3 regions of the Streptomyces sp. NPDC048337 genome follow, and region 1 is predicted to be linked to each of the others. Evidence: riboswitches for the same ligand, from Rfam matches in the RefSeq annotation. Region 1 holds a riboswitch; each other region holds the start of a gene.
The links. Region 1 has a riboswitch for thiamine pyrophosphate ahead of thiO (glycine oxidase ThiO). Riboswitches for the same ligand answer to the same signal wherever they lie in the genome.
Positions count from the first base shown of each region.

Region 2: another riboswitch for thiamine pyrophosphate. It lies ahead of thiC (phosphomethylpyrimidine synthase ThiC); the one in region 1 lies ahead of thiO (glycine oxidase ThiO).
Region 3: another riboswitch for thiamine pyrophosphate. It lies ahead of ACGFYU_RS27110 (thiamine ABC transporter substrate binding subunit); the one in region 1 lies ahead of thiO (glycine oxidase ThiO).

Region 1 is NZ_JBICYR010000009.1:147,706-156,899, forward strand. Features, by position in the region: gene metF (methylenetetrahydrofolate reductase [NAD(P)H]) at 1-120, opposite strand, end outside; gene thiE (thiamine phosphate synthase) at 235-873, opposite strand; gene ACGFYU_RS17535 (Rv2175c family DNA-binding protein) at 950-1,315, opposite strand; gene ACGFYU_RS17540 (NAD(P)/FAD-dependent oxidoreductase) at 1,419-2,636, opposite strand; TPP riboswitch at 2,723-2,835, shown strand; gene thiO (glycine oxidase ThiO) at 2,833-4,017, shown strand; gene thiS (sulfur carrier protein ThiS) at 4,014-4,262, shown strand; gene ACGFYU_RS17555 (thiazole synthase) at 4,268-5,062, shown strand; gene ACGFYU_RS17560 (YdcF family protein) at 5,811-6,479, opposite strand; gene ACGFYU_RS17565 (helix-turn-helix domain-containing protein) at 6,496-7,587, opposite strand; gene ACGFYU_RS17570 (hypothetical protein) at 7,742-7,912, shown strand; gene ACGFYU_RS17575 (hypothetical protein) at 7,905-8,129, shown strand; gene pknB (Stk1 family PASTA domain-containing Ser/Thr kinase) at 8,865-9,194, shown strand, end outside.
Region 2 is NZ_JBICYR010000007.1:149,874-159,067, forward strand. Features, by position in the region: gene ACGFYU_RS14405 (IclR family transcriptional regulator) at 1-697, shown strand, start outside; gene ACGFYU_RS14410 (SsgA family sporulation/cell division regulator) at 795-1,244, shown strand; gene ACGFYU_RS14415 (YibE/F family protein) at 1,425-2,804, opposite strand; TPP riboswitch at 2,877-3,020, shown strand; gene thiC (phosphomethylpyrimidine synthase ThiC) at 3,015-4,802, shown strand; gene ACGFYU_RS14425 (hypothetical protein) at 4,855-5,673, opposite strand; gene ACGFYU_RS14430 (metallophosphoesterase) at 5,823-7,013, opposite strand; gene ACGFYU_RS14435 (LacI family DNA-binding transcriptional regulator) at 7,246-8,361, opposite strand; gene hisC (histidinol-phosphate transaminase) at 8,723-9,194, shown strand, end outside.
Region 3 is NZ_JBICYR010000019.1:92,491-101,684, reverse strand. Features, by position in the region: gene ACGFYU_RS27145 (M23 family metallopeptidase) at 1-4, opposite strand, end outside; gene rpsB (30S ribosomal protein S2) at 255-1,133, shown strand; gene tsf (translation elongation factor Ts) at 1,269-2,105, shown strand; gene pyrH (UMP kinase) at 2,269-3,048, shown strand; gene frr (ribosome recycling factor) at 3,133-3,690, shown strand; gene ACGFYU_RS27120 (phosphatidate cytidylyltransferase) at 3,690-4,766, shown strand; gene rlmN (23S rRNA (adenine(2503)-C(2))-methyltransferase RlmN) at 4,860-5,972, shown strand; TPP riboswitch at 5,993-6,103, shown strand; gene ACGFYU_RS27110 (thiamine ABC transporter substrate binding subunit) at 6,194-7,288, shown strand; gene ACGFYU_RS27105 (ABC transporter permease) at 7,384-9,000, shown strand; gene ACGFYU_RS27100 (ABC transporter ATP-binding protein) at 9,000-9,194, shown strand, end outside.

The DNA.
Region 1 (9,194 bases):
GCGCTCGCCCTTCTCGGTCTTCGGGGCCCAGAACTCGAAGGAGTACGAGCGCCCGGACGCGAGGAGGTCGCGGACCGTGTGTGCGCGGTCCGTCCAGGTGGAAGAGGTGCCATGGGCCATACGGGCAGGTTAGACGGGGCCAGGCGGGCGTCGAAGCGGTGTCCATGTTTTGGACACGTTTTTGGACAAACGCGCCGGTGGACGCGCGTGTCGTCGTGCGTCCCTCCAGTCCCTCTAGCCGAGGCGGGCGCGGACCCGCTTGGCCAGGTCCGCGGCGGCCGCGCCGGGGTCGGTGGCCTCGGTGAGGGCGCGGACGACCACCACGCGGGTGGCTCCGGCGTCCAGCACCTCGTCCAGGTTGGTGGCGTCGATGCCGCCGATGGCGAACCAGGGCCGGTCCTGCTCCAGGGAGGCCGCGTAGCGGACCAGCCCGAGGCCGGGGGCGTAGCGGCCGGGCTTGGTGGGGGTGGGCCAGCAGGGGCCGGTGCAGAAGTAGTCCACGCCGGGCTCGGCGACGGCCGCGTCGACCTCGGCCTCCGCGTGGCAGGAGCGGCCGATCAGCACCTGCTCGCCCAGGATGGCGCGGGCGGCGGGGACGGGGATGTCGCCCTGGCCCAGGTGCAGCACGTCGGAGCCGATGGCGTGGGCGACGTCGGCGCGGTCGTTCACGGCGAGGAGCTTGCCGTGGCGGCGTGCGGCCTCGGCGAAGACCTGGAGGTGTTCGAGCTCCTCGCCGGCCTCCATGCCCTTGTCGCGGAGCTGGACGATGTCCACGCCGCCGGCCAGCACCGCGTCGAGGAACTCGGGGAGGTCACCCTGCTTCTTGCGGGCGTCCGTGCACAGGTAGAGCCGGGCGTCGGACAGCTGCTGCATGGGTGTACCCCCGTGGTGGAGGCGGTGTACGGACCCCGCGGGCCCGTACACCGCGGTGGAGCGGATGCGGATCAGGTCAGAGGGCGAGCGCCTGGGCGCGGCGCTTGACCTCCGTGCCGCGATTCTCGCTCAGCGCCTGGGCGGGGGTGCCGGGCAGGGTCGGGTCGGCCGTGAAGAGCCACTCCAGGATCTCCTCGTCGGTGAAGCCGTCGTCGCGCAGCACGGTCAGCAGGCCGACGAGTCCCTTGACGACCTTGTCGCCGTCGATGAAGGGGGCCGGCACCTGCAGGGTGCGGTTCTCGCCCCTGCGAACGGCGATCAGCTGCCCTTCCTTGACCATCTGGCGGACCCGGGTCACCTCGATGTCGAGCATCTCCGCGATGTCGGGGAGGTGGAGCCAGGCGGGGACAAGGGCATCGATCTTTGCGTCAATCTCGGTCACGGGCACAAGCCTGCCACCTCGGCTGCGCCGCCGGTACCCGAGCCGCCCCGTCCGGGTCACCCGGCCTCCCCCGGGCCCGCACCCGGGGGGATCCGGGCGGCCGTCAGGCCGAGGGCGCCGACTTCAGCGGGACCGCCGGGTCGGCGACCTTCGACGGGTCCACGGGCACGCCCGTCTCGATGAGCCTGCGGCCCTGCGCCACGTCGCGCGGGCGGCCCACGGCCAGGACGGCGACCAGGGCGCCGTCGCGCAGCCAGCACACCGACCAGGTGCGCTCGGCCGGGTCCCCGCGCCAGAGCAGGGTGTCGGCCCCGCCGTGGTGGCCGGCGTACTGGACGAAGCGCCCGAACTGGTCGGACCAGAAGTACGGCACCGGGTCGTAGACCTTGACCGGCTCGCCGGCCAGGATGTTCGCGGCGACCGCGCGGGGCCCCTGGAGCGCGTTGTCCCAGTGGTGCACGAGCAGCCGCTTGCCGTACCGACCGGACGGGAAGGAGGCGCAGTCGCCGACCGCGTACACCCCGGGCAGCGAGGTGCGCAGGTACTCGTCGGCGACGACCGCCCCGTCGGGGCCCAGCTCCACGCCGGTCCCGGCCAGCCATCCGGTGGCGGGGCGGGCACCGATGCCGACCACCACGGCGCCGGCGGGCAGGGTCCGCCCGTCGGCGAGCAGGACCCGGCCCTCCTCGATCCCCGCGACCTTCGCGCCGGTGATCAGCTCGGCGCCGGCCTCCGCGTACCAGCCCGCCATGGGCTCGGCGACCTCGGCGGGCATCGCCCCGGCGAGGACCCGGTCCGCGGCCTCGACCACGGTCACCTCGCAGCCCGCCTCGCGGGCCGCGGTGGCGAACTCCGCGCCGATCCAGCCCGCCCCGACGACCACCGTCGACGGCGCCTCGGCCAGGACCGGGCGCAGCCGCGCCGCGTCGTCCAGGGTGCGCAGCAGGTGCACGCCGGGGACGCCGGCGGTGCCGGGCAGGGTCAGCGGTTCGGCGCCGGTGGCCAGTACGAGGATCCCGTACGGGACCGAGCCCGCCTCGGTGTCCAGTTCGCGGTCGGCGGCCCGCAGTCCGGTGACCTCCAACCCGAGCCTGAGCTCGATGCCGAGCCCCTCGAAGTCCACGTCGAAGGCGGAGTCCTCGGCCTTGCCGAGCAGCACCGCCTTGGAGAGCGGGGGCCGGTCGTAGGGCTGGTGGGGTTCGGCGCCGAGCAGGGTCACCGGGCCGGTGAACCCCTGCTCCCGCAGGGCGACCGCGGTCTGCACCCCGGCCATTCCGGCGCCGACGATGACGACGCCGTTCTCGGTCTGTTCCTTCTGCATGATCATCCGCACAGCCTAATCATCTGACGACCCGTCAGGAAGAGGTGCCCCTTACCCGCCGTCCACGGCGGGGTTAGTCTGGCCACCGTACCTATCGCGGGAGTCCGGGCGCACCGGGCTGAGAGGGAGGCTGGCCGGCCTCCGACCGTACGAACCTGATCCGGGTCATGCCGGCGAAGGGAGGGGCTGGACGCCCATGCACTCATCCCGTAAGGGATCCGGACGAAACGGATCCGACGTCCTCGTCATCGGGGGCGGCATCATCGGCCTGGTCACGGCCTGGCAGGCGGCGCGGCGGGGCCTGCGCACCGTGCTCGCCGACCCGGCGCCCGGCGGCGGAGCCGCCCAGGTCGCGGCCGGCATGCTGGCCCCCGTCACCGAGCTGCACTACGGCGAGGAGTCCCTGCTGGGCCTGGGCCTCGCCTCCGCCGAGCGCTACCCACAGTTCGCCGCCGAGCTCGCCGACGCGACCGGCGGCACCGACATCGGCTACCGCGCCTGCGGCACCCTCGCCGTCGCCCTCGACGCCGACGACCGGCTCCACCTGCGGGAGCTGCACGCCCTCCAGCGCCGCTGCGGCCTGGAGTCCGAGTGGCTCACCGGCCGCGAGTGCCGCCGCCTGGAGCCGATGCTGGCCCCGGGCGTCCGCGGCGGCCTGCGCGTGGATGGCGACCACCAGGTCGACCCGCGCCGGCTCGCGGCCGCCCTGCTCGCCGCGTGCGAGGGGGCCGGGGTGACCATCCACCGGACGGCCGCGGAACGACTGCTCGTCACCGCCGACCGGGCGGCCGGAGCCGTCCTCGACGACGGTACGGAGCTGCGCGCGGACCAGGTGGTCCTGGCGGCGGGCTCGCTCAGCGGCCGGCTGGCGGGCGTACCGCCGGAGGTCGTGGCCCCCGTACGGCCCGTCAAGGGGCAGGTGCTGCGGCTCACCGTGCCCGCCGCGTACGCGCCGTTCCTGTCGCGGACGGTACGGGCGGTCGTGCGCGGCAGCCACGTCTACCTGGTGCCGCGCGAGAACGGCGAACTCGTCGTCGGCGCCACCAGCGAGGAGCTCGGCTGGGACACCACGGTCACCGCGGGCGGGGTCTACGAACTCCTGCGCGACGCCCACGAGCTGGTACCCGGCATCACCGAACTCCCCCTCACCGAAACCCGGGCGGGACTGCGGCCCGGCTCCCCCGACAACGCCCCCCTGCTGGGCCCGACCGACCTGCCGGGCCTTCACCTGGCCACCGGGCACTACCGCAACGGGGTGCTGCTGACCCCGCTCACCGGCGAGGTCATGGCGGAGCTGCTGACCACCGGCGAACTGCCGGACATCGCACGCCCCTTCACCCCCCGCCGCTTCTCCGCCGCACGACAGGAGTCGTTCGCATGACCCTCCTCTCCTCCGACTCCGGATCCGACCCGGTCTCCATCCCGGTCTCCATCTCGGTCAACGGCGAGCCGCGCGAGGTCGCGGCCGGCACCACCCTCGACGCGGTGGTCGCCACCCTCACCACGGCCCCCTCGGGCGTGGCCGCGGCGCTCAACGAGACCGTGGTCCCGCGCGGGCAGTGGCCGGCCACCCCGGTGGGCGAGGGCGACCGGGTCGAGATCCTCACCGCGGTCCAGGGAGGCTGATCGGCATGGCGGACGACCTCTTCACCCTCGGCGACCGGACCTTCTCCTCCCGCCTGATCATGGGCACGGGCGGCGCCCCGAGCCTGGACACCCTGGAACGGGCCCTCGTCACCTCCGGCACCGAACTCACCACGGTGGCGATGCGCCGCCTGGACCCGACGGTCCAGGGCTCGGTCCTGTCCGTCCTGTCCAAGCTGGGCATCGCCGTCCTCCCGAACACGGCGGGCTGCTTCACGGCGGGCGAGGCCGTCCTCACGGCCCGGCTGGCCCGGGAGGCGCTCGGCACCGACTGGATCAAGCTGGAGGTGGTCGCCGACGAGCGGACCCTCCTGCCCGACGGCGTGGAGTTGCTGGACGCCGCCGAGATCCTGGTCGACGAGGGCTTCACGGTGCTCCCGTACACGAACGACGACCCGGTGCTCGCGCGCAAGCTGGAGGACGTCGGGTGCGCGGCCATCATGCCGCTCGGCTCACCGATCGGCTCCGGCATGGGCATCCGCAACCCGCACAACTTCGAGCTGATCGTGGAGCGGGCCGGGGTCCCGGTGATCCTGGACGCCGGGGCCGGCACGGCCTCGGACGCCGCCCTGGCCATGGAACTGGGCTGCGCGGCGGTGATGCTGGCCTCGGCGGTGACCCGCGCCCAGGAACCGGTCCTGATGGCGGCCGCGATGCGCGACGCCGTCACGGCGGGCCGCCTCGCCTTCCGCGCGGGCCGCATCCCCCAACGCCGCTTCGCCCACGCCTCGTCCCCGACGGACGGCCGCGCGACGCTGGACCCGGAGCGGCCGGCGTTCTGAGGGGGTGGGGCCCCGCCGCCGGCCGGGGCCTTCGCCCCCTCTCACCGCCGCTGCGGTGCGGGGGCTGCCCACCCGCCCCCCTCGGCAGCGAGACCGAGACGCGTCCAGTCGGCGAGCGGGGGTCGGCCCCATCGACATTTCCCTCAACCAAGCCGACCCGCTGGTCGGCGGCTTCGGGATTCGGGACCCAGCCACCCGGCATCAGGGAGGGTTTGGGGGCTTCCCGTCAGTCTCATCGTCTCTCCGGTCCGGGCCGCCCTGTCAAGGGCGCTCCTCCTTCGTCGTCGCGTCGCTTCGCGATGGCCTCCGGCCACCCTTCACAGGACGTCCCGAACCGGAAAACGAAGACCGACGGGAAACCCCCAAAAAGAACGGTCACGGGTCAGAGACACAGGCACGGGCCCGCCAGGGATGCGCGGGCCCGCCTCCCTGCGCCACAGCCAAGGCCCACCACCCAGGCCGGGCGGCACGAGGGCCCGGGCACCGGGCAGGCCTCCGCCCAGGCCCACACACATGGATGCTCCGGGCCGGGACGGGCTCTACCCGCACCAAACAGCGGCGAGAAGCCCATCGGGAGCCCCAGCGCGTCAAATCGCTACGCGCTCCTCAATGACGGCGTCCGACGGCCGCCTGGGGCTGGACATAAGCCGCCCAAGATCGCTACAAGCGACCCCAGGACGGCGACAGCGGCTCTCTGTGCCCATTGGGCGGCGGAATGGGAGTGGTCAAGAACAAGCGGCGGTTGGGGTCAGGAGTCGATGAGGCGGCTGGTGAAGCCATCGCGGATGAGGGATTCATACGCGGCACGCACCTCCTCGGGGACGTCCTGGGCGATGGCGAACCCGAGCTTCGGATACTCCATCACGCGTTGGAGATCGCCGACGAGCATGTCCAGGACGAGCTTCTCGTCGCCGATGCTCTTGATGTAGTCGTCCAGCTCCAGCGGCTCGGACGCGCACAGCACCTCGACCTCGGGCCACAGCTTGCGGGCGGTGGCGAAGGAGCGCCTCTCCATGTAGGGCTTGGAGACCAGCAATACGGTCTTCGGTGTGATGCCGTTCGCGGCCAGAAGGTCGCGGGTGAGGGTGATGTTCTGGCCGGTGTTGGCGGCGTTGGGCTCGACGAGGATCGCGTGGTCGGGGACGCCGAGTTCGAGGGCGTGCTCGCGGAAGTGGACGGCTTCCCCGCGGGGGAACCGAGCCTGGGTGGTGGGGCTGTTTCCGCCGGTGAATACGAGTACCGGAAACAGGCCGGTTCTGTAGAGGTCGGCGGAGGCCGCGGCGACGCCGAGGTCGTGGCTGCCCAGACCGATCGCGACATCCACGGGCGCCACATCGTGCCCCATTTGGTGGTAGTCCCAGATCAGCTTCGCCCGCTGCCACTGATCCTCGGTGATCGCCTGGTGGGTGTCCGTCACGCGCTTCTCTCCCTGGTCACCGTCGTCGGGGGGCGGATGCACCCTCGCTCATGGCCCTGATGCCCTCGATGCTGGCCAGCTGGTGGCTGAGGCCGAACTGCCCCGCCAGTCTGGCGGCTTTGTCGAGGGTGGTCAGCCCATCATCGCGGGTGGCCGGATCGGACAGCAGGATGTGGCCGTGGGCGGTTTCCAGGCGGACCCTCTGCATCGGCGCGTCCGTGGCCGCTGTGCTGCGGGCGATGCCGATGAAGTGCAGGGCTTTGGCCAGGTCTCCGGCCCCTCGGTGGGCGAGGGCGAGCTTCTGGTGTGCGACCGACCAGTCCTCGGGCTCGGCGAGATCCTCGAACTCCCTGGTCGCGGCAAGCATGACGCGAGAGGCATAGCTGTAGTTTCCGTCCTTGCTGAGGGCTGTGCCCACCCACAGCCGGGCCCGGGCCCGGTCACGGCGGGAAAGCCGGTCGTCAACGGCCAGGGATTCGTACTGCTGGGCAGCGATCTCCAGCTTCCCCGACATCTCCGCGACGACCGCGAGGGACAGGTCGAGCTGGGCGACGCGGCGGGGGATGCCCAACTGACCGAACAACGACTTCGCTGACGCATAGGAGTGCTGGGCCGACAGGGGGCCGAGCACGGCCCCTTGGTCGCGCTGGAGATCGCCCAGCAGGGTGGTGGAGCGGGCGAAGAGATACAGACCCTTGTCGTCGAGGCCGCTTCTCAGGTTGAACCGGCCGAGCCAGCGGCGGATCAGGCTGTCGGCGAAGGCGAAATCCTGCCGGGAGAGGGCGACCACGGCTCGGTCGAGATCGTCGGTCCACGACTCGTACTCCCAGGCCAACGGCCCGCCGGCGCCCTCCGCGTAGATGGCCCGGCCGACTTCGGACAGGAACGTCTCGAACCGGAGATGCGCGGCGGCATCCGCGCGGGCCAGAGCGGTATCCAAGATTGCCTGGGTGTCCTGACGGGGCTCGGTCGCGGCCAGGAGCTTCTCCCACTTGGAGATCGTCCGAATGCCGACGCCGAGGTGGCCTGCGAACGATCGGACGCTCATCCGCAGCGCAAGGCGCAGGGCGCGGGCCTCCAGGCCAGTCCAATGGTGCACGGTCGCCACGCGTCGCTCCCCTCCTGCCGCCATCGAAGCACGGCCCCGACGCGTGGGGGGACGGAAGTGCAACGGAAGTACAACAGAGGGTCATTTCCGCAGCACTGGAGGAGGCCCAGGCTGAGGGGTGACCAGCCGACGCCCCATCTGGAGGGACACGAGCATGGAACCCAAGACCACATCTCAAAGGGGCGTCAAGAATCTCCCCAAGACCCCCGACGGGCCCTGGCCAATCCCGTGGGGCAGGTCCGAGCTCAGCCAGGAACTCCTCGACCGCGCCCTGGCCGGTTGGGAGCGTTTCGTCTCCTCCATCCAGGAGCCGTCCGATGGCTGAACAGTACGAGTACGTCCCCCACCACCTGCTGGGCCACCGTGTACGCGATGTTGCATCCGGGGTTGAGGGCGAGCTGATGGCCGTGGTCAACGAGGACGTGTCTGACTCCGTTCACGAACACTGGATGAAGCTTGCCTACATCCGAGCCGCGTCCGGCCGTGAGTTCACCACCGTAGTCGGCAACGTCCAGCCAGCCAATGACCAGCGCACCATCTGACGGCTCGGGCCGCCCAGCCCCAGGCGGCCGTCGGACGCCGTCATTGAGGAGCGCGTAGCGATTTGACGCGCTGGGGCTCCCGATGGGCTTCTCGCCGCTGTTTCGTGCGGGTGGAGCCGCCCCCCCGGCCCGGATCATGCGCGTACAGGGTCCTGGGCGGAGGCGTGCCCGATGCCCGTGGCCCTGGCGCCGTCCAGCCTCGATGACGGGCCTTGGCTGACTTGGCGGAGCGGGGCCGCGCCTCCCTGGCCTCCCCGTGTGAACGTCTCTGACCCGGCCCGTTCTTTTGGGGGTTTCCCGTCGGTCTTCGTTTTTCCGGTTCGGGACGCCCTGTCAAGGGTGGCCGAAGGCCATCGCGAAGCGACGCGACGACGAAGGAGGAGCGCCCTTGACAGGGCGGCCCGAACCGGAGAGACGATGAGACTGACGGGAAGCCCCCAAACCCTCCCTGATACCGGGTGGCTGGGTCCCGAATCCCGAAGCCGCCGACCAGCGGGTCGGCTTGGTTGAGGGAAATGCCGATGGGACCGACCCCGCTCGCCGACTGGACGCCTCTCGGTCTCGCTGCCGAGGGGGGCGGGTGGGCAGCCCCCGCCCGAGGTGGTGGTGAGCGGGGGGGTGAAGGCCCGAGTGCGCGGGGACAGCCCCGCCCCCGCCCCCGCCCCCACGTCACAGCTGAGCTGCAAGCCACCCCGCACGGGCCAGGGGGGCATGGCGCGCCAATAGAATCGGCGGGTGGATACGACCCTGGATGACCCCCTCGTCGGGCGCGTGCTCGACGGCCGCTACCGCGTCGACGCCCGTATCGCGGCGGGCGGCATGGCCACGGTCTACCGGGCCGTCGACACCCGCCTCGACCGCGTCCTCGCCCTGAAGGTGATGCACCCGGCGCTCGCCGCCGACGCCGCCTTCGTCGACCGGTTCATCCGCGAGGCGAAGTCCGTAGCCCGCCTCGCCCACCCCAACGTCGTCGCCGTCTTCGACCAGGGCACCGACGGGCCGTACACGTACCTCGCCATGGAGTACGTCTCCGGCTGCACCCTGCGCGACGTGCTCCGCGAGCGC
Region 2 (9,194 bases), on a different contig from region 1:
CGTGGGGTCCCATAGCGAGGGAGCCCCGGCGAAACAGCTGGCACGAGAGGCCGGGCTCCCGCTCCCCACCGCGTACCACCTGCTGCGCACTCTGACGCACGAGGGCTATCTGCGTCGGGAGAGCGGAGTGTTCGTGCTGGGTGACGCAGCCGGTCGGCTCGCCGGCGGAGGACTCCAGCAGAAACGTCGCAGCATGATTCTCGACTCTCTCGCGCACTTCCGCGACGCGGTCGGGGCCCCCGTCTACTTCGCGGTCTACCGCGAGGGTGAGATCGAGGTCGTGGGCGTCTCGGACACCCCGGCCAACCCGGCCTGCGAGGAGTGGGCCGACTTCCGCGAGACCGGTCACGCGCACGCCATCGGGCAGTGCCTGCTGGGCCAGCTCGACGAGAAGGCGCGCAGGGAATACTACGACCGTCATCCGGTCGAGGCCATCACCCCTTATACCGTGCGGGACATGCGGGCCCTGGAGCAGCGGATCGGATCCCTCGAGCGGATGCAGCCAGTAACCGAACGCCAGGAATATGCCCTTGGCACAGTCTGCGCCGCCATCCCCATCACCGCAGGTGATACCGCCGCAACCATGGCGATTTCTCTTCCCGCGCACCAGGAAGACCGATTGCTGTATGCGGTCGATCGGCTACGGAGTGAAGTAGGCGCGCTGTTGAGCACCCTCTCGTTCTCTATCAGTATCTGAAAACTCACTCCTTGTGATCTGCTAGCGCTTCCACCACTCTTGTCAAGAGGGCCTTGGGGGATCATTCCTGGCCACTTCCACTACAGCGGGGTAGGCAATGCGCGAGTCGGTACAGGCAGAGGTCATGATGAGCTTCCTCGTTTCCGAGGAGCTCTCGTTCCGGATTCCGGTGGAACTCCGGTACGACGCTCGTGACCCCTACGCAGTCCGCCTGACCTTCCACCTTCCCGGAGACGCGCCCGTGACCTGGGCGTTCGGCCGGGAACTCCTCCTCGACGGCATCAACAAGCCGTGCGGTGACGGCGATGTGCACATCGCCCCCACCGATCCCGAGGAACTGTCCGATGTCCACATCCGTCTCCAGGTCGGTGGCGACCGGGCCCTGTTCCGCGCCAGTGCGGCTCCGCTCGTCGCGTTCCTCGACCGGACCGACCGGCTCGTTCCGCTCGGCCAGGAGCGCAACCTCGGCGACTTCGAGGAGAACCTCGACGAGGCGCTCGGCAAGATCCTGGCCGAATCCCGGCAGAACGAGCAGAACGCGGGCTGAAGTACCGCGACACCACAGCACCACAGCACCACAGCACCACAGCACCGCAGCACCACCGCACCACGGACGACCGGCTCAGCGTGCCGACGCGCTGAGCGCCACGTCCCGCCCCCTCACGGGCCGGCACCGCGCACGATCTGACCAGCAGCGCCCCGCCGTCCCCACCCTTCGGAACGTCCTTCAGCGCTTGCGCCGCCGGCCCCGGCCGCCGCGGACCGGTCCCGAGGCCGGAGCTGCGGCCGGGGATCCCGGCCGGTCGGCGGACACGACCAGCGCGGCCAGCGCCGTCGTCACCGGAACCGAGGCGACCAGCCCGATCGAGCCCACGAGCGTCCGTACGATCTCCTCCGCCACCAGCTCGCTGTTGGCCACGGAACCCATGCTGCTGTTCGCGATCGAGAACAGCAGAAGCAGGGGCAGTGCCGCACCCGCGTAGGCCAGTACCAGCGTGTTGACCACCGACGCGATGTGGTCGCGGCCGATCCGGATGGCCGCCCTGTAGAGCCCGCGCGGCCCCATCGAGGGGTCGGCCTGGTGGAGTTCCCAGACCGCCGACGTCTGGGTGACCGTCACATCGTCGAGCACGCCCAGCGAACCGATGATCACACCCGCGAGCAGCAAACCGCTCATGTCGATGTCCGGGTACAGCCCGTGGATCAGCCCGGTGTTGTCGTCAGTGTTGCCGCTGAGGAAAGCCCAGCCGATGAACAGCGAGCCCAGCAGCCCGATCAGCAGCAGCGAGACGAGCGTGCCGAGGACGGCGACCGAGGTGCGGGCGGTCAGGCCGTGGCACATGTACAGGGCGATGAGCATGATGGCGCTCGCGCCGATGACCGCCACGACCAGCGGGTTCGAACCCTGCAGGATGGCCGGGAGGATGAAGAGCGTCAGTACGCCGAAGCTGACGACCAGTGCGATCAGTGCGAACAGCCCCCGCATCCGGCCGACGACGACGACCGCGACGGCGAAGATGCCGGCCAGGAGCGCCATCGGGAACTTGCGGTTCACGTCGATCACCGAGTACTGGAGGTCCCGGGGGGCGTCCGGCGCGTACGCGACCACCACCTCCTGGTCCTTCGCCAACTGCCGTGGCGCGCCGGGTTGGACGATCTCCACGAAGGTGCGGCCCTTGTCCGGTCCGGTGCCGACCTTGACGGTGGCCTTCTTGCACTCGCCGGTCTGCGCGGCCAGGGCCTCGCGCCCCTCGGGAGTGGACGTGTCGCCGGTGGGCGGTACCTGCGAGACGTTCACAGATTTGCAATCGACACGTTCCAGCGAGACGACCGTCCCCTGCTGTGTCTGCCGGTCGAAGCCGACCCCCGTGCGCTCGTGGGCGGGGGCGCCGCCCGGCCAGAGCACCGCCATGCCGATGAAGACGGCGGCGGCGAAGGGGATCAGTACGGCCGCGATGACCTTGCGCAGGTGCTTCGAGACGGGGGCCGCCGGGCCATGGCCGTGTCCGTGTCCGTGCGCGTGGCTGTGCCCGTGACCTGGGTGCTCGTGGCCTGTGTGGCCGGTGTGGTCATCGGGCTCGGTGGGGGGCTGCGGCGAGGGCGTCACCGGCAGATCATCGCAAGAGTTGAGGGGGCCCACTGTTCAGCACGCCATAGATGACGCTAGCGTGGGGGCACCTTTGCACAACGCGGGAGCTCGGAGCACCGGGCTGAGAGGGCGCTGATCACCGTACGCGCAAGTAATGCGTACGGGAAGAGGCTGCGTCGACCGCCGAACCTGTTACCGGGTAATGCCGGCGTAGGGAGATCAGGTCTCATGACCATTCAGGACGCACGCACGCCTGCCGTCAGCCAGAACGCCGACGGCCAGACCGAGCGCCAGCCGGGCTGGCACAAGGGGTACGTGGCGGGCTCCCGCCCCGACATCCGGGTGCCGGTCCGCCAGGTCCACCTCACCAACGGCAAGGACGTCACGCTCTACGACACGTCCGGGCCGTACACCGACCCCCAGATCGAGACCGACGTCCGCCGTGGCCTCGCGCCGCTGCGCGAGAACTGGATCATCGGTCGCGGCGACACCGAGGAGTACGCGGGCCGTCCCGTGCGCCCCGAGGACGACGGGATCAAGCACACCTCGCCGCGCGGTGGGCTCAAGAACCTCGACGCGGTCTTCCCGGGCCGTCCCCGCCAGCCCCGCCGGGGCCGTGGCGGCGCCGCCGTCACGCAGCTCGCGTACGCCCGCCGGGGCGAGATCACCCCGGAGATGGAGTACGTCGCGATCCGCGAGAACGTCTCCCCCGAGGTCGTCCGCGAGGAGATCGCCGCGGGCCGCGCGGTGCTCCCGGCGAACGTGAACCACCCGGAGATCGAGCCGATGATCATCGGCAAGAAGTTCCTGGTGAAGGTCAACGCCAACATCGGCAACTCCGCCGTCACCTCCTCCATCGAGGAGGAGGTGGAGAAGATGACCTGGGCGACCCGCTGGGGCGCGGACACGGTCATGGACCTCTCCACCGGCCGCAACATCCACACCACCCGTGAGTGGGTGCTGCGCAACTCCCCCGTCCCGATCGGCACCGTCCCGCTCTACCAGGCGCTGGAGAAGGTCGACGGCAAGGCCGAGGACCTGACCTGGGAGATCTACAAGGACACGGTCATCGAGCAGGCCGAGCAGGGCGTCGACTACATGACGGTCCACGCCGGCGTGCTGCTGCCGTACGTCCCGCTCACCGCCCGCCGCAAGACCGGCATCGTCTCGCGCGGCGGGTCGATCATGGCCGCGTGGTGCCTCGCGCACCACAAGGAGAACTTCCTCTACACGAACTTCGAGGAGCTCTGCGAGATCCTGGCGACGTACGACGTCACGTACTCGCTGGGTGACGGCCTGCGCCCCGGCTCCATCGCGGACGCCAACGACGCGGCTCAGTTCGCCGAGCTCAAGACGCTGGGCGAGCTGAACACGATCGCCAAGCGCCACAACGTCCAGACCATGATCGAGGGCCCGGGCCACGTCCCGATGCACAAGATCAAGGAGAACATCGACCTCCAGCAGGAGATCTGCGAGGAGGCGCCGTTCTACACGCTCGGACCGCTCACCACGGACGTCGCTCCCGCGTACGACCACATCACCTCGGGCATCGGCGCCGCGATGATCGCCTGGTGGGGCACCGCGATGCTCTGCTACGTCACGCCCAAGGAGCACCTGGGCCTGCCGAACAAGGACGACGTCAAGACCGGCGTCATCACGTACAAGATCTCGGCGCACGCCGCGGACCTGGCCAAGGGGCACCCCGGCGCCCAGGAGTGGGACGACGCGCTGTCGGACGCGCGGTTCGAGTTCCGCTGGGAGGACCAGTTCAACCTGGCCCTCGACCCGGACACGGCCCGTGAGTTCCACGACGAGACCCTGCCCGCCGAGCCGGCCAAGACCGCGCACTTCTGCTCCATGTGCGGTCCGAAGTTCTGCTCGATGAAGATCTCGCAGGACATCCGCCGTGAGCACGGCGGTGACCTGAAGGCCGAGGAGATCCAGGCGGGCATGGCGGAGAAGTCCGCCGAGTTCGCCGCCTCCGGCAACCGCGTCTACCTGCCGCTGGCCGACTGACGCACGGAGTACGACAGCCGGTCGGACCCGGCGGACCGCCGTTCCCGGTCCGTCAGTCCGGCCGGTGTTCCGGGCCGCCGAAGTCCGGGCTCGTGAAGTCCGGCGGCGTGTAGCCGGGCCGGGGTCCGGAGGGGGATCCCGGGCTGGTGAAATCCGGTGGGGTGTACCCCAGGTGGGGCATCCGGCCCCCGCGTCCGCGCGGGGGCGGCAGGGCCGGACCCGCGTTCGGATCGGCGAGGGCGTCCCGCAGGAACGGCATGATCCCGCGCTCCAGCAGGGCGTGCCGCCAGGCCTCCCGGGCCTGTGCGACGTCGTCGGGTATCGCCCCGTCCTCGTCCGCGGCCACCACCTCGGTCGCGCTGTTGCGTACGGCCGTCACCAGCAGCCCCACCACCGCGCAGAGCAGGGCGGCCGCGGTGAGCCCGCCGAAGAGCCAGCCCGCCGTCAGCATGGTCTCGGCGAAGGCCGGTTCGGGCTCGATCATCTTCAGGATGTAGCCCACCAGCAGGAAGATCAGCATGGCGGTGCCCGCCAGGACGGGCGCGAGGACCGCGACCACGGCGCTGACTCCGGCGCCGGCGGCGCTGCCCTGACCGCCGTAGCCCTCCACCGCCGCGGTCCCGGGTGTGGACAGGGCCTCGTCGCGCCGCTCCTCGCGGAGCTTCACGTAGCGGTCGTACTCGGTGGCGGCCGCGGCCGTCAGCAGGGCGCTGGCGCCCAGGGCCATGGTGCGCAGTTGTTCGGAGTTCAGTCGTTCGCCGAGGGCGGCGAGTTCCGGCCGTTCGTGTGCGGTGCGCAGCGCCTCGTCGAGGAGCCGGTCGAACTCGGGTCGGTCTTCGGTCAGCAGGTGCGGAGCGCTGGTCATGTGCATCCCCCGATGCTCCGTAGAAGCCGGTTTGCCCGCGTAGACCCGGGCGCCGGCACAAACGGAGGAGAGCCTGCTACGGATAGAGCGATGGTAGAGCGACCACACCACAGGTTGACAGGGGCTTTGCGGAAATACCCCCCTGGTGACAATCCTCAGTCGTTCAACGGAAGTTGCACGACGAGCAGCTTGCCCGCCATCGTGACCCCGCCGTCCATCGCGATGGCGAGCCCGTCCGCGTAGACGTGGGGGCCGTCCACGGCCTCCGGGCCGCGGGCCTCGTCGCCGTCCTCGGTGCCCACTTCGCCGAGCAGGTACGGGATGGGGCTGTGTCCGTGCACGACGCGGCTGCCGCCGTAGGTGCCGAGCAGTTCGCGTACGGCCTGCGGGCCGGTCTCCTCGTCGCGGAAGGCGAACCGCTTGGTGAACTTGCGGAAGAGGTCCCAGGTGATGTCGGCGTCGTTGCGGTTGAGCAGCTCGTGGATGGTGTCGTTGACGTCCTCGATGGAGTCGCCGTAGTCGAGGTACGCCGTGGTGTCGGAGTGGAGCAGCAGGTGGCCCTCCTCCAGGACGGCCGCGTCCAGGCGCGACATCCACTGGAGGTGGACGTCCTGGAGCCGCTCCATGTCGGTGCGCTGACCGCCGTTGAGGAGCCAGGCGGCCTGGAAGGTGGCGGTGCCGGCGCCGGAGGAGACGGGGGTGTCGCCGAACCGCTTGGCGCCGATGAGCAGCAGCTCGTGGTTGCCCATGAGCGCCTTGCAGTAGCCGCCGGCGGCGGCGGCCTCGGCGGAGAGCCGCATGACGAGGTCGATGACGCCGATGCCGTCGGGGCCGCGGTCGGTGAAGTCGCCGAGGAACCAGAGCCGGGCGTTCCCGGCGGACCAGCGGCGCTCCGCGTCGATCAGGCCCTGGGCGTGGAGTTCGGTGACGAGCTCGTCGAGGTAGCCGTGCACGTCGCCGACCACGTAGAGCGGGCCGGGGCCGCCGGGCGCGGGGTCCTGGGGGACGTACTGGACCTGGACGGTGTCGCCGGGGCCGCCCAGGGCGCCGCGCACGATGACGGGCAGGTCGCGCTGGGTCGGGGTGTAGCCGTCGAGGTCGTCCTCGGGCTCGCCGAGGCCGGGCTCGGTCGGCGGCGCCGTACTCGCCAGGGGCGGCGCGTAGCCCGGCTGCGGGGGCACGGCCGGCGCCCCCTCCTCGTAGTACGCGGGGTACTCGCCGTAGACGGGGGCGTCACCGGGAAGCCCGGCGGATACGGAGTGCGGGGCGGGTTCGGTGACCGGAACCCGGAAGTCCCGCAGCGTGTCCGTCCGCATCGCGGGTCCCTGACCGGCCCCCTGAGTCATCGACCCCTCCACCACCGTCGCGCTGCCGTACACCTGCGGACCCTCCTGACCTCCGGGGAGGAGGGTCCGTGATGTCGTGCGCCCATCATAGGAATGCGGCTCGCGCTCTGTGACGCACCAGGGGTGGTGAATCCTGTGCGGAGCCGATCGTTCCTGCCGCTTTCTCCCGATATCGGCGTTGCTGAAATCCTCGGTGGGGCCGACGGCCCCGCCGGTGGGGCGGTGTGGCGCGTCAGTCCTGTGCCGGGGACCGGGGCGGACTGACGGTCGTACGGGGCTGCCTGCGCTGGGACGAGGTGCGGATGATGAGCTCGGTCGGGACCACCTGTTCGACGGGGCGGCCGGTGTCCACGCCCTCGATCGCGTCGATGAGCAGCTGGACCACGGCGGTCCCGATGCGGCGCGGTTTGAGGGAGAGCGTGGTGATGGGCGGTTCGGTGTTGGCGTAGACGGTGGACTCGCTGCAGCACACGAGCAGCAGGTCCTCGGGGACGCGCAGGCCGTAGCGCCGGGCGGCGGCGAGCAGGTCGGTGCCGTTGGGGTCGAAGAGTCCGTAGACGGCGTCGGGCCGGTCGGGGCGGGCGAGGAGCCGGTCTGCGGCGACGGCGCCCGCGCAGGGGTCGTGGGCGGGGTAGGACTCGTAGACGGGGTCCTGGCCGACGCGCTCGCACCAGCTGAGGTAGGCGGTGGTGGAGAGCCGGGTGTAGGTGTCGGTGGTGGTGCCGGTCAGCAGCCCGATGCGGCGGGCGCCGGCGGCCGCGAGGTGGTCGAGGAGGCCCAGTACGGCGGCCTCGTGGTCGTTGTCGACCCAGGCGGTGACGGGGAGGGAGCCCGCGGGGCGGCCGTCGGAGACCACGGGCAGGCCCTGGCGGACCAGTTCGGTGACGACGGGATCGTGGTCGGAGGGGTCGATGACGACGGTGCCGTCGAGGGCGACGTTGGACCACACGTCGTGTCGGGAGGTGGCGGGGAGGATGACGAGGGCGTAGCCGCGGGCGAGCGCGGCGGAGGTGGCGGCTCTGGCCATCTCGGCGAAGTAGGCGAATTCGGTGAAGGTGAAAGGTTCATCCCCGTACGTCGTCACGGTCAGGCCGATGAGGCCCGACTTGCCGGTACGGAGGGTGCGGGCGGCGGCGGACGGGCGGTAGCCCAGCCGGTCGGCGACCTCGCGAACGTGGCGGCGGGTGGCGTCGGGCAGCCGTCCCTTGCCATTGAGCGCGTCGGAGACGGTTGTGATGGAGACGCCCGCCGCGGCGGCCACGTCCCTGATGCCGGCCCGGCCCTGTCGGCCGGCGGCCCGCCGGGTGGTCTCGGTCCGGCTCACCTGATGCTTCCCTGCTGCTGTCATGGCGAGCCGATAGTAGGGCTCGGCGGGGTGGGTGGTCCGTGTGCATATGCACGCGTTGACAGGCACGATTCTGCATGGTTCGCCACCCCCAATGACCTTGGAACCAAAGGAATTTCAGCTCTTGGGGCTGTCTGGACGCTTGTCGGCGGGTACAAGCATGCCAAAGCGGTCTGGTCTCGGACCGATCTCAACTCACCTGCACGAGGGATGCGCGCCACGGCGCAGGCCACCGGCGCGCGCATATATGCGCGCGCTCCCCCGCATTCCAGGCGCCCCCATTCTCGGGAAGGCGGAATCCTCATAAGGTGAGCAGTATTGAGTCGACGGCGACGTCGGACGGGATGGTCGAGGAGGACCTGCGGTGACCGAGAAGAGCCCGAAGCTGCGCGCCGAGCTGGACGGCATTCCCACATACAAGCCCGGCAAGCCGGCGGCCGCGGGCGGGCCCGTCGCGTACAAGCTGTCCTCGAACGAGAACCCGTACCCGCCGCTCCCGGGGGTGCTGGAGACCGCAGTCTCGGCGGCCGGGTCCTTCAACCGGTACCCGGACATGGCCTGCACCGGCCTGGTGAACGAGCTCGCGGAGCGGTTCGGAGTGCCGGTCGAGCACATCGCCACCGGCACCGGCTCGGTGGGCGTGGCCCAGTCGCTGATCCAGTCGACGGCCGGCCCGGGCGACGAGGTGATCTACGCCTGGCGCTCCTTCGAGGCGTACCCGATCATCACCCAGATCTCGGGTGCGACCTCCGTGCAGGTCCCGCTCACCGAGGGCGACGTGCACGACCTGGACGCCATGGCCGCGGCGATCACCGACCGGACCCGGCTGATCTTCG
Region 3 (9,194 bases), on a different contig from region 1:
TCATGGGGCACAGCCTCCCCGCAGGCGCCGGGATCGCGGGCGGGCCTGTGGACGGCCCGGCGCATGGGGACAACGCCGTCACCCGGCATACCGCCGGGTCCCGTACACTTCTTGTGGCGATCCGGGTCACCGGGTCGACTTCGCACGCCCCGGCACCAGCCCGAAAGGGCCAGGTGACAGCGTCTCTCGGTCCCTCATGGGGGCAGGGCGCGGTGGGGCGTCAGGAACCAAACCGAGAAACCAAGGAGATGGCCATGGCCGTCGTCACGATGCGGGAGCTGCTGGAAAGCGGCGTCCACTTCGGTCACCAGACCCGCCGCTGGAACCCGAAGATGAAGCGCTTCATCTTCACGGAGCGCAACGGCATCTACATCATCGACCTGCTCCAGTCGCTGTCGTACATCGACCGCGCCTACGAGTTCGTGAAGGAGACCGTCGCCCACGGCGGTTCCATCATGTTCGTCGGTACCAAGAAGCAGGCCCAGGAGGCCATCGCCGAGCAGGCGACCCGCGTTGGCATGCCGTACGTCAACCAGCGCTGGCTGGGTGGCATGCTCACCAACTTCTCCACCGTCTACAAGCGCCTCCAGCGTCTGAAGGAGCTTGAGGCGATCGACTTCGAGGACGTCGCCGCCTCGGGTCTCACCAAGAAGGAGCTCCTGGTCCTCTCCCGCGAGAAGGCCAAGCTGGAGAAGACCCTCGGTGGTATCCGCGAGATGTCGAAGGTCCCCAGCGCCGTCTGGATCGTCGACACCAAGAAGGAGCACATCGCCGTCGGTGAGGCGCGCAAGCTCCACATCCCGGTCGTCGCGATCCTCGACACCAACTGCGACCCCGACGAGGTCGACTACAAGATCCCGGGCAACGACGACGCGATCCGCTCCGTCACCCTGCTCACCCGCGTGATCGCCGACGCCGTCGCCGAGGGCCTCATCGCCCGTTCCGGTGCCGCGACCGGTGACTCGAAGCCGGGCGAGAAGGCCGCCGCCGAGCCGCTCGCCGAGTGGGAGCGCGACCTGCTCGAGGGCGACAAGAAGGCCGACGACGCCGCTGAGGCCGCTCCGGCCGAGGCCGCCGCCGAGGCCCCGGCCGCCGAGGCCGAGGCCCCGGCCGCCGACGCCGAGCAGGCCTGACCCACTGAGAGCGCCCGGCGTTCACGCGCCGGGCACTCGCAGCACGGACGATGACGGCGGGGGAGCCGCGCCACAAGCGCGGCGCCTCCGCCGTTCACCCGTAGATCTACGACTTCGAGAGAGAATCACAGACTCATGGCGAACTACACCGCCGCTGACGTCAAGAAGCTCCGCGAGCTCACCGGCGCCGGCATGCTGGACTGCAAGAACGCGCTCGTGGACGCCGACGGCGACGTCGACAAGGCCCAGGAGGCCCTCCGCATCAAGGGTCAGAAGGGCGTCGCCAAGCGCGAGGGCCGTTCTGCCGAGAACGGCGCGGTCGTCTCCCTCATCGCCGACGACAACACCTCCGGTGTCATCGTCGAGCTGAAGTGCGAGACCGACTTCGTCGCCAAGGGCGAGAAGTTCCTGGCCGTCGCCAACCAGCTGGCCGCGCACGTCGCCGCGACCTCCCCGGCCGACATCGAGGCGCTGCTCGCGTCCGAGATCGAGCCCGGCAAGACCGTCACGGCCTTCGTGGACGAGGCGAACGCCAACCTCGGCGAGAAGATCGTCCTGGACCGCTTCGCGCAGTTCACCGGCGGTTACGTGACCGCGTACATGCACCGCACGATGCCCGACCTGCCGTTCCAGATCGGCGTCCTGGTCGAGCTCGACAAGGAGAACGCCGAGGTCGCCCGCGGCGTGGCGCAGCACATCGCCGCGTTCGCCCCGCAGTGGCTGTCCGCCGAGGACGTCCCGGCCGAGAAGGTCGAGTCCGAGCGTCGCATCGCCGAAGAGGTCACCCGCGCGGAGGGCAAGCCCGAGGCTGCCATCGCGAAGATCGTCGAGGGTCGCGTCAACGGCTTCTTCAAGGACGCCACGCTGCTCGGCCAGGCCTACGCCCTGGACAACAAGAAGTCCGTCCAGAAGGTTCTGGACGAGGCCGGTGTCACCCTGAAGCGCTTCACCCGCATCAAGGTCGGCATCTGAGTCCGTCCGTACGCGACGGACACCCGGACCCCGGTAGGGTCTGAGGCAGTCGTCCGCGCTCGCGCAGGACGACCGCAGATCTGACGAGGAGGCCATTGCCGCAGAGGGAACCGCAAGGACCCACCGGCAATGGCCTTCTTCGTATGTGCACGAGGAGATCTCCATGAATCAGGGCGTGGACCCCCACACCGCTTCCGACGACAAGAGCGACCAGGACAAGAAGGGCCGCCGCTTCATGCTGAAGCTGTCGGGCGAGGCCTTCTCGGGTGGCAGAGGACTGGGCGTCGACCCCGACGTCGTGCACGCCATCGCGCGCGAGATCGCCGCCGTGGTCCGTGACGGCGCGGAGATCGCCGTCGTGATCGGCGGCGGAAACTTCTTCCGCGGCGCCGAACTCCAGCAGCGCGGCATGGACCGGGCCCGCTCCGACTACATGGGCATGCTCGGCACGGTCATGAACTGCCTCGCCCTCCAGGACTTCCTGGAGAAGGAGGGCATCGACTCCCGCGTGCAGACCGCCATCACCATGGGCCAGGTCGCGGAGCCGTACATCCCGCTGCGCGCAGTGCGCCACCTGGAGAAGGGCCGCGTCGTCATCTTCGGCGCCGGCATGGGCATGCCGTACTTCTCCACCGACACCACGGCCGCCCAGCGCGCCCTGGAGATCGACGCCGAGGCCCTGCTCATGGGCAAGAACGGTGTCGACGGGGTCTACGACTCCGACCCCAAGAAGAACCCCGACGCGGTGAAGTTCGACGCACTGGAGTACGGCGAGGTCCTCTCCCGGGACCTCAAGGTCGCCGACGCGACGGCGATCACGCTGTGCCGCGACAACAAGCTGCCGATCCTCGTCTTCGAACTGCTCGCCGAGGGCAATATCGCGCGCGCCGTCAAGGGTGAGAAGATCGGCACGCTTGTCAGCGACCAGGGAACCCGGGCCTGAGCTGTCCGCCGCCGGGCCGGGCCCTGCCGGGCCCGCCCGTCCCGCCCGCCTGAACCATCCAATCAAGACATGCAGGAGCACGTGGTGATCGAAGAAATCCTCCTCGAGGCCGAGGAGAAGATGGAGAAGGCCGTCGTCGTCGCCAAGGAGGACTTCGCCGCGATTCGCACCGGCCGTGCGCACCCGGCGATGTTCAACAAGATCGTGGCGGACTACTACGGCGCCATCACGCCCATCAACCAGCTCGCCTCCTTCTCGGTGCCCGAGCCGCGCATGGCGATCGTGACCCCGTTCGACAAGAGCGCGCTGCGCAACATCGAGCAGGCCATCCGCGACTCCGACCTCGGTGTCAACCCGAGCAACGACGGCAACATCATCCGGGTGACCTTCCCCGAGCTGACGCAGGACCGCCGCAAGGAGTACATCAAGGTCGCCAAGAACAAGGCCGAGGACTCCAAGGTCTCGATCCGCTCCGTGCGCCGCAAGGCGAAGGACGCCCTCGACAAGCTCGTCAAGGACAAGGAAGCCGGCGAGGACGAGGTGCGCCGCGCGGAGAAGGAGCTCGACGACACCACCGCGAAGTACGTCGCGCAGGTGGACGAGCTCCTCAAGCACAAGGAAGCCGAGCTCCTCGAAGTCTGATGAACGACTCTTCCTGGCAGCCGGAGCCGGTTCCGGCGGGTCCCGCATACGATGCGCAGGTGGGCCCGCACACTCGGCCCATGCCCATCGTGCCCGATGCCGCCGGCCGTGACTTCGACGACCGGGAAGCACGCGATCGGGGGGCCGCACCGGACAGCGGCCCCCTCTTCCGCGACGAGACGCCGCCGCAGGAGCCCATGCCCAGCCCCCCGCCCCCGCCCTCGCAGGTACCGCAGGACGCCTCGCCCCCGCCGCAGAAGAAGCGCGCCGGGCGGGACCTGCGTGCCGCCATAGGGGTCGGCGTCGGCCTCGGCGCGGTGATCTTCGCTTCGCTGTTCATCGTCAAGGCGGTCTTCGTCGGCGTCATCGTCGTCGCGGTCGTCGTGGGCCTGTGGGAGCTCACCTCCCGGCTCCAGGAGAAGAAGGGCATCAAGGCCCCGCTGGTACCGCTCGCGGTCGGTGGCGCGGCCATGGTCATCGCCGGGTACGTCCGGGGAGCCGAGGGTGCCTGGGTCGCCATGGCCCTGACCGCGCTGGCGGTCCTGGTCTGGCGGATGACCGAACCGCCCGAGGACTACCTCAAGGACGTCACGGCGGGCGTCTTCGCGGCCTTCTACGTGCCGTTCCTGGCCACTTTCGTCGCGATGCTGCTCACCGCCGACGACGGGCCCCAGCGCGTGGTCACCTTCCTGCTGCTGACCGTGGTCAGCGACACCGGGGCCTACGCGGTCGGCTGGCGCTTCGGCAAGACCAAGCTCGCGCCCCGCATCAGCCCCGGCAAGACCCGCGAGGGGCTCTTCGGCGCGGTGGCCTTCGCCATGGCGGCCGGCGCGCTGTGCATGGAGTTCCTGATCGACGACGGCTCCTGGTGGCAGGGCTTGCTGCTGGGGCTGGCGGTCGCGGTCAGCGCCACCCTGGGCGACCTCGGCGAGTCGATGATCAAGCGTGACCTGGGCATCAAGGACATGGGCACCCTGCTCCCCGGCCACGGCGGCATCATGGACCGCCTGGACTCCCTGCTGCCGACGGCCCCGGTGGTCTGGCTGCTGCTGGCGGCCTTCGTCGGCACCGGCTGACCTGCGAAAAGGGGTCGCAACACGCCGGGCGGTTACTCTTGAAAGGCGCGCTGCTTCTGCGGCGCGCCTTTCGTCTTACAAGGAGTACCTGCCATGGCCCGCCCCGTTCCGGGAGAGCTCACCTTCGTCGCCCCTCGCGGGGCCAAGAAGCCGCCCCGGCACCTCGCCGACATGACCCCGGCCGAGCGCCGCGAGGCGGTCGCCGCGATCGGTGAGAAGCCGTTCCGGGCCAAGCAGCTCTCCCAGCACTACTTCGCCCGGTACGCGCACGACCCGGCCGAGTGGACCGACATCCCGGCGGGCTCCCGCGAGAAGCTCCAGCAGGAGCTGCTGCCGGAGCTGATGAACGTCGTCCGGCACATCAGCTGCGATGACGACACCACCCGCAAGACCCTGTGGAAGCTGCACGACGGCACGCTCGTCGAGTCCGTGCTGATGCGCTACCCCGACCGGGTCACCATGTGCATCTCCTCGCAGGCCGGCTGCGGCATGAACTGTCCGTTCTGCGCCACCGGCCAGGCAGGCCTGGACCGCAACCTGTCCACCGCCGAGATCGTGCACCAGATCGTCGACGGCATGCGCGCCCTGCGCGACGGCGAGGTCCCCGGCGGCCCGGCCCGCCTGTCGAACATCGTCTTCATGGGCATGGGCGAGCCGCTGGCCAACTACAACCGCGTGGTCGGCGCCATCCGCCGCCTCACCGACCCGGAGCCCGACGGCCTGGGCCTGTCGCAGCGCGGCATCACGGTCTCCACCGTCGGCCTGGTCCCGGCCATGCTGCGCTTCGCCGACGAGGGCTTCAAGTGCCGCCTCGCCGTCTCGCTGCACGCGCCCGACGACGAGCTGCGCGACACCCTGGTCCCCGTGAACACCCGCTGGAAGGTCCGCGAGGTCCTCGACGCGGCGTGGGAGTACGCCGAGAAGTCCGGCCGCCGGATCTCGATCGAGTACGCGCTGATCCGCGACATCAACGACCAGGCCTGGCGCGGCGACCTCCTGGGCAGGCTGCTCAAGGGCAAGCGCGTCCACGTCAACCTGATCCCGCTGAACCCGACGCCGGGCTCCAAGTGGACCGCCTCGCGGCCCGAGGACGAACGCGCCTTCGTGGAGGCCATCGCCCGGCACGGCGTGCCCGTGACCGTACGGGACACCCGCGGCCAGGAGATCGACGGCGCCTGCGGCCAGCTGGCGGCGAGCGAGCGGTAGGCTGGCCCGCGTACATCTGCATATTCCGACAGGGGAGCGCCACAGCGCTGAGAGTGCGGTAACCGTCAGGCCGCAGACCCTCTGAACCTTGCCCAGGTCATTCTGGGTAGGAAGTTCGGTCATCACCTCAAGCTGTTGCGCCCTGCCCCGGGCGCCCCGCTCGACAGAGCGCCCGGGGCAGGGCCGCGTCTTCTCCTGGTCACCCCAGGAGGAATGTTTACGTGAGCACCAAGAAGATCGTGGGGGCGGCGCTGGCCGCCGCCCTCGGCGTCACCACACTGGCCGCGTGCGGCGACGGCGGCAAGGACAAGACCGCGGGCGCGAGCGAAGCCCCGAAGTCCAAGACCGTCACCCTCGTCTCCCACGACTCCTTCAACGTGACCGAGGCGGTCCTCAAGGAGTTCGAGCAGCAGAGCGGCTACACCGTCAAGGTGCTGAAGTCCGGGGACGCGGGCGCCGCCCTGAACCAGGAGATCCTCACCAAGGGCTCCCCGCGCGGCGACGTCTTCTTCGGTGTGGACAACACCCTCCTCTCGCGCGCCCTCGACAACGGAATCTTCACGCCGTACGAGGCCAAGGGCCTGGCCGGGGTGAAGCCCGAGTACGTGCTCGACAAGGAGCACCGGGTCACCCCGATCGACTCCGGCGACATCTGCGTCAACTACGACAAGGCGTACTTCGCCGACAAGAAGATCGCCCCGCCGCAGACGCTGGACGACCTGGTCAAGCCGGAGTACAAGAACCTGCTGGTCACCGAGAACGCCGCGACCTCCTCGCCCGGCCTCGGCTTCCTGCTCGCCTCCGTCGGCAAGTACGGCGAGGACGGCTGGAAGGACTACTGGAGCAAGCTCAAGGCCAACGGCGTCGAGGTCGTCGACGGCTGGGAGCAGGCCTACAACGAGCGCTTCTCCGGCTCCGCGGGCGGCAAGAAGGCCAAGGGCGACCGCCCGCTGGTCGTCTCCTACGCCTCCAGCCCGCCGGTCGAGGTGCTCTACGCCGACCCGCAGCCGGCCGAGGCCCCGACGGGCGTCGCCACCGGCACCTGCTTCCGCCAGATCGAGTTCGCCGGTCTGCTGAAGGGCGCGAAGAACGAGGAGGGCGGCAAGGCCCTGATCGACTTCCTGATCGGCAAGAAGTTCCAGGAGGACATGCCGCTCCAGATGTTCGTGAACCCCGTGACGAAGGACGCTGCCCTGCCGGAGCTGTTCACGAAGCACGGCGTGGTGGTCGAGAAGCCCGAGAACGTGGCTCCGGAGACCATCGCCAAGAACCGTGAGCAGTGGGTCAAGGCATGGACCTCGCTCGTCGTGAAGTAGGCGGTACGCAGGAGTCGGGCGCGGCGTCGGGGGGCGCCGCGCCGGACCCCGGCCCCCGCGAGGGCGTCCGGGCGACGGCCGTGCGGCTCGCCCTGATGGCCGTGCCCCTGGCCTTCTTCGGGCTGTTCTTCGCCTACCCCGTCACGGCGATCGTCGGGCGGGGACTCAAGACCGACGCCGGCTGGCAGTTCGGCCGGATCGGCGAGGTGATCACCCGGCCCGACATCGCCGACGTGCTGTGGTTCACCACCTGGCAGGCGCTCGCCTCCACCGCGCTCACGCTGCTGATCGCACTCCCCGGCGCGTACGTGTTCGCGCGCTTCGAGTTCCCCGGCAAACAACTGCTGCGGGCCCTGGTGACCGTTCCCTTCGTGCTGCCGACCGTGGTGGTCGGCAGCGCCTTCCTCGCGCTGGTCGGCCGGGGCGGGCTGCTGGACGAACTGTGGGGCGTCCGGCTCGACACCACCGTGTGGGCGATCCTGCTCGCGCACGTCTTCTTCAACTACGCCGTCGTCGTACGGACCGTCGGCGGGCTCTGGGCGCAGCTGGACCCGCGCCAGGAGGAAGCCGCCCGGGTACTGGGCGCGGGCCGGTTCGCCGCCTGGCGGCGGGTGACGCTGCCCGCGCTGGGCCCGGCGGTGGCAGCCGCCTCGCTGATGGTGTTCCTGTTCACCTTCAGCTCCTTCGGCGTCGTGCAGATCCTCGGCGGACCCTCGTACGCCACCCTGGAGGTGGAGGTCTACCGGCAGACCGCGCAGCTCCTGGACCTGCCCACGGCCGCCGTGCTGACGATGGTGCAGTTCGCCGCGGTGATGCTGATCCTCGGCGTGCACGCCTGGACCGTGCGCAAGCGGGAGACCGCGCTGCGGCTGGTGGACCCTGGGCGGACCGCGCACCGGCCGCGCGGGACCGGGCAGTGGCTGCTGCTCGCGGGCGTGCTCCTGACGGTGGCCCTGCTCGTCGTGGCGCCGCTGGGCGTCCTGGTGGAGCGGTCCTTCGACGCGCCCGGCGGGTACGGCCTCGGCTTCTACCGGGCGTTGCAGGACGCGGGCGCCGGTGGCGGAACGTTCCTGGTGCCGCCGCTGGAGGCGATCTGGAACTCCCTGGGGTACGCCGCCACCGCCACCGCCATCGCCCTGGTCATCGGCGGGCTCGCGGCCGCGGCGCTGACCCGGCGCGGAGGCCGCTTCGTACGGGGCTTCGACGCGCTGCTGATGCTCCCGCTGGGCGTCTCCGCGGTGACCGTGGGCTTCGGCTTCCTGATCACCCTGGACAAGCCGCCGCTGGACCTGCGGACTTCGTGGATCCTGGTGCCGCTCGCCCAGGCACTGGTGGGCGTGCCTTTCGTCGTACGGACCATGCTGCCGGTGCTGCGTGCCGTGGACGCGCGGCTTCGGGAGGCCGCCGCCGTGCTCGGCGCCTCCCCGCTGCGGGCCTGGCGGGAGGTGGACCTGCCGCTGGTGCGGCGGGCGCTGCTGATCGCGGCCGGGTTCGCCTTCGCGGTCTCGCTGGGGGAGTTCGGCGCGACCGTGTTCATCGCGCGGCCGGACCGGCCGACGCTGCCGGTGGCCGTGGCGCGGCTGCTGGGGCGGGCCGGTGAGCTGAACTACGGGCAGGCGATGGCCCTGAGCACGATCCTGATGCTGGTGTGCGCGGTGTCCCTGCTGGTGCTGGAGCGACTGCGACCCGACAAGACCTCCGGAGAATTCTGATGACACTGCTTCAACTGGAAGGGGTGTCGGTCCGCTTCGGTGAACGAGCCGTTGGGTACGCCCTGGATCGCGTGGACCTCGCGGTCGCCGAGCACGAGATCGTGTGCGTGCTGGGGCCGAGCGGAAGCGGCAAGTCCACGCTGCTGCGGGTCGTCGCGGGGCTCCAGCCGGTGTCCGGGGGACGGGTGGTGCTG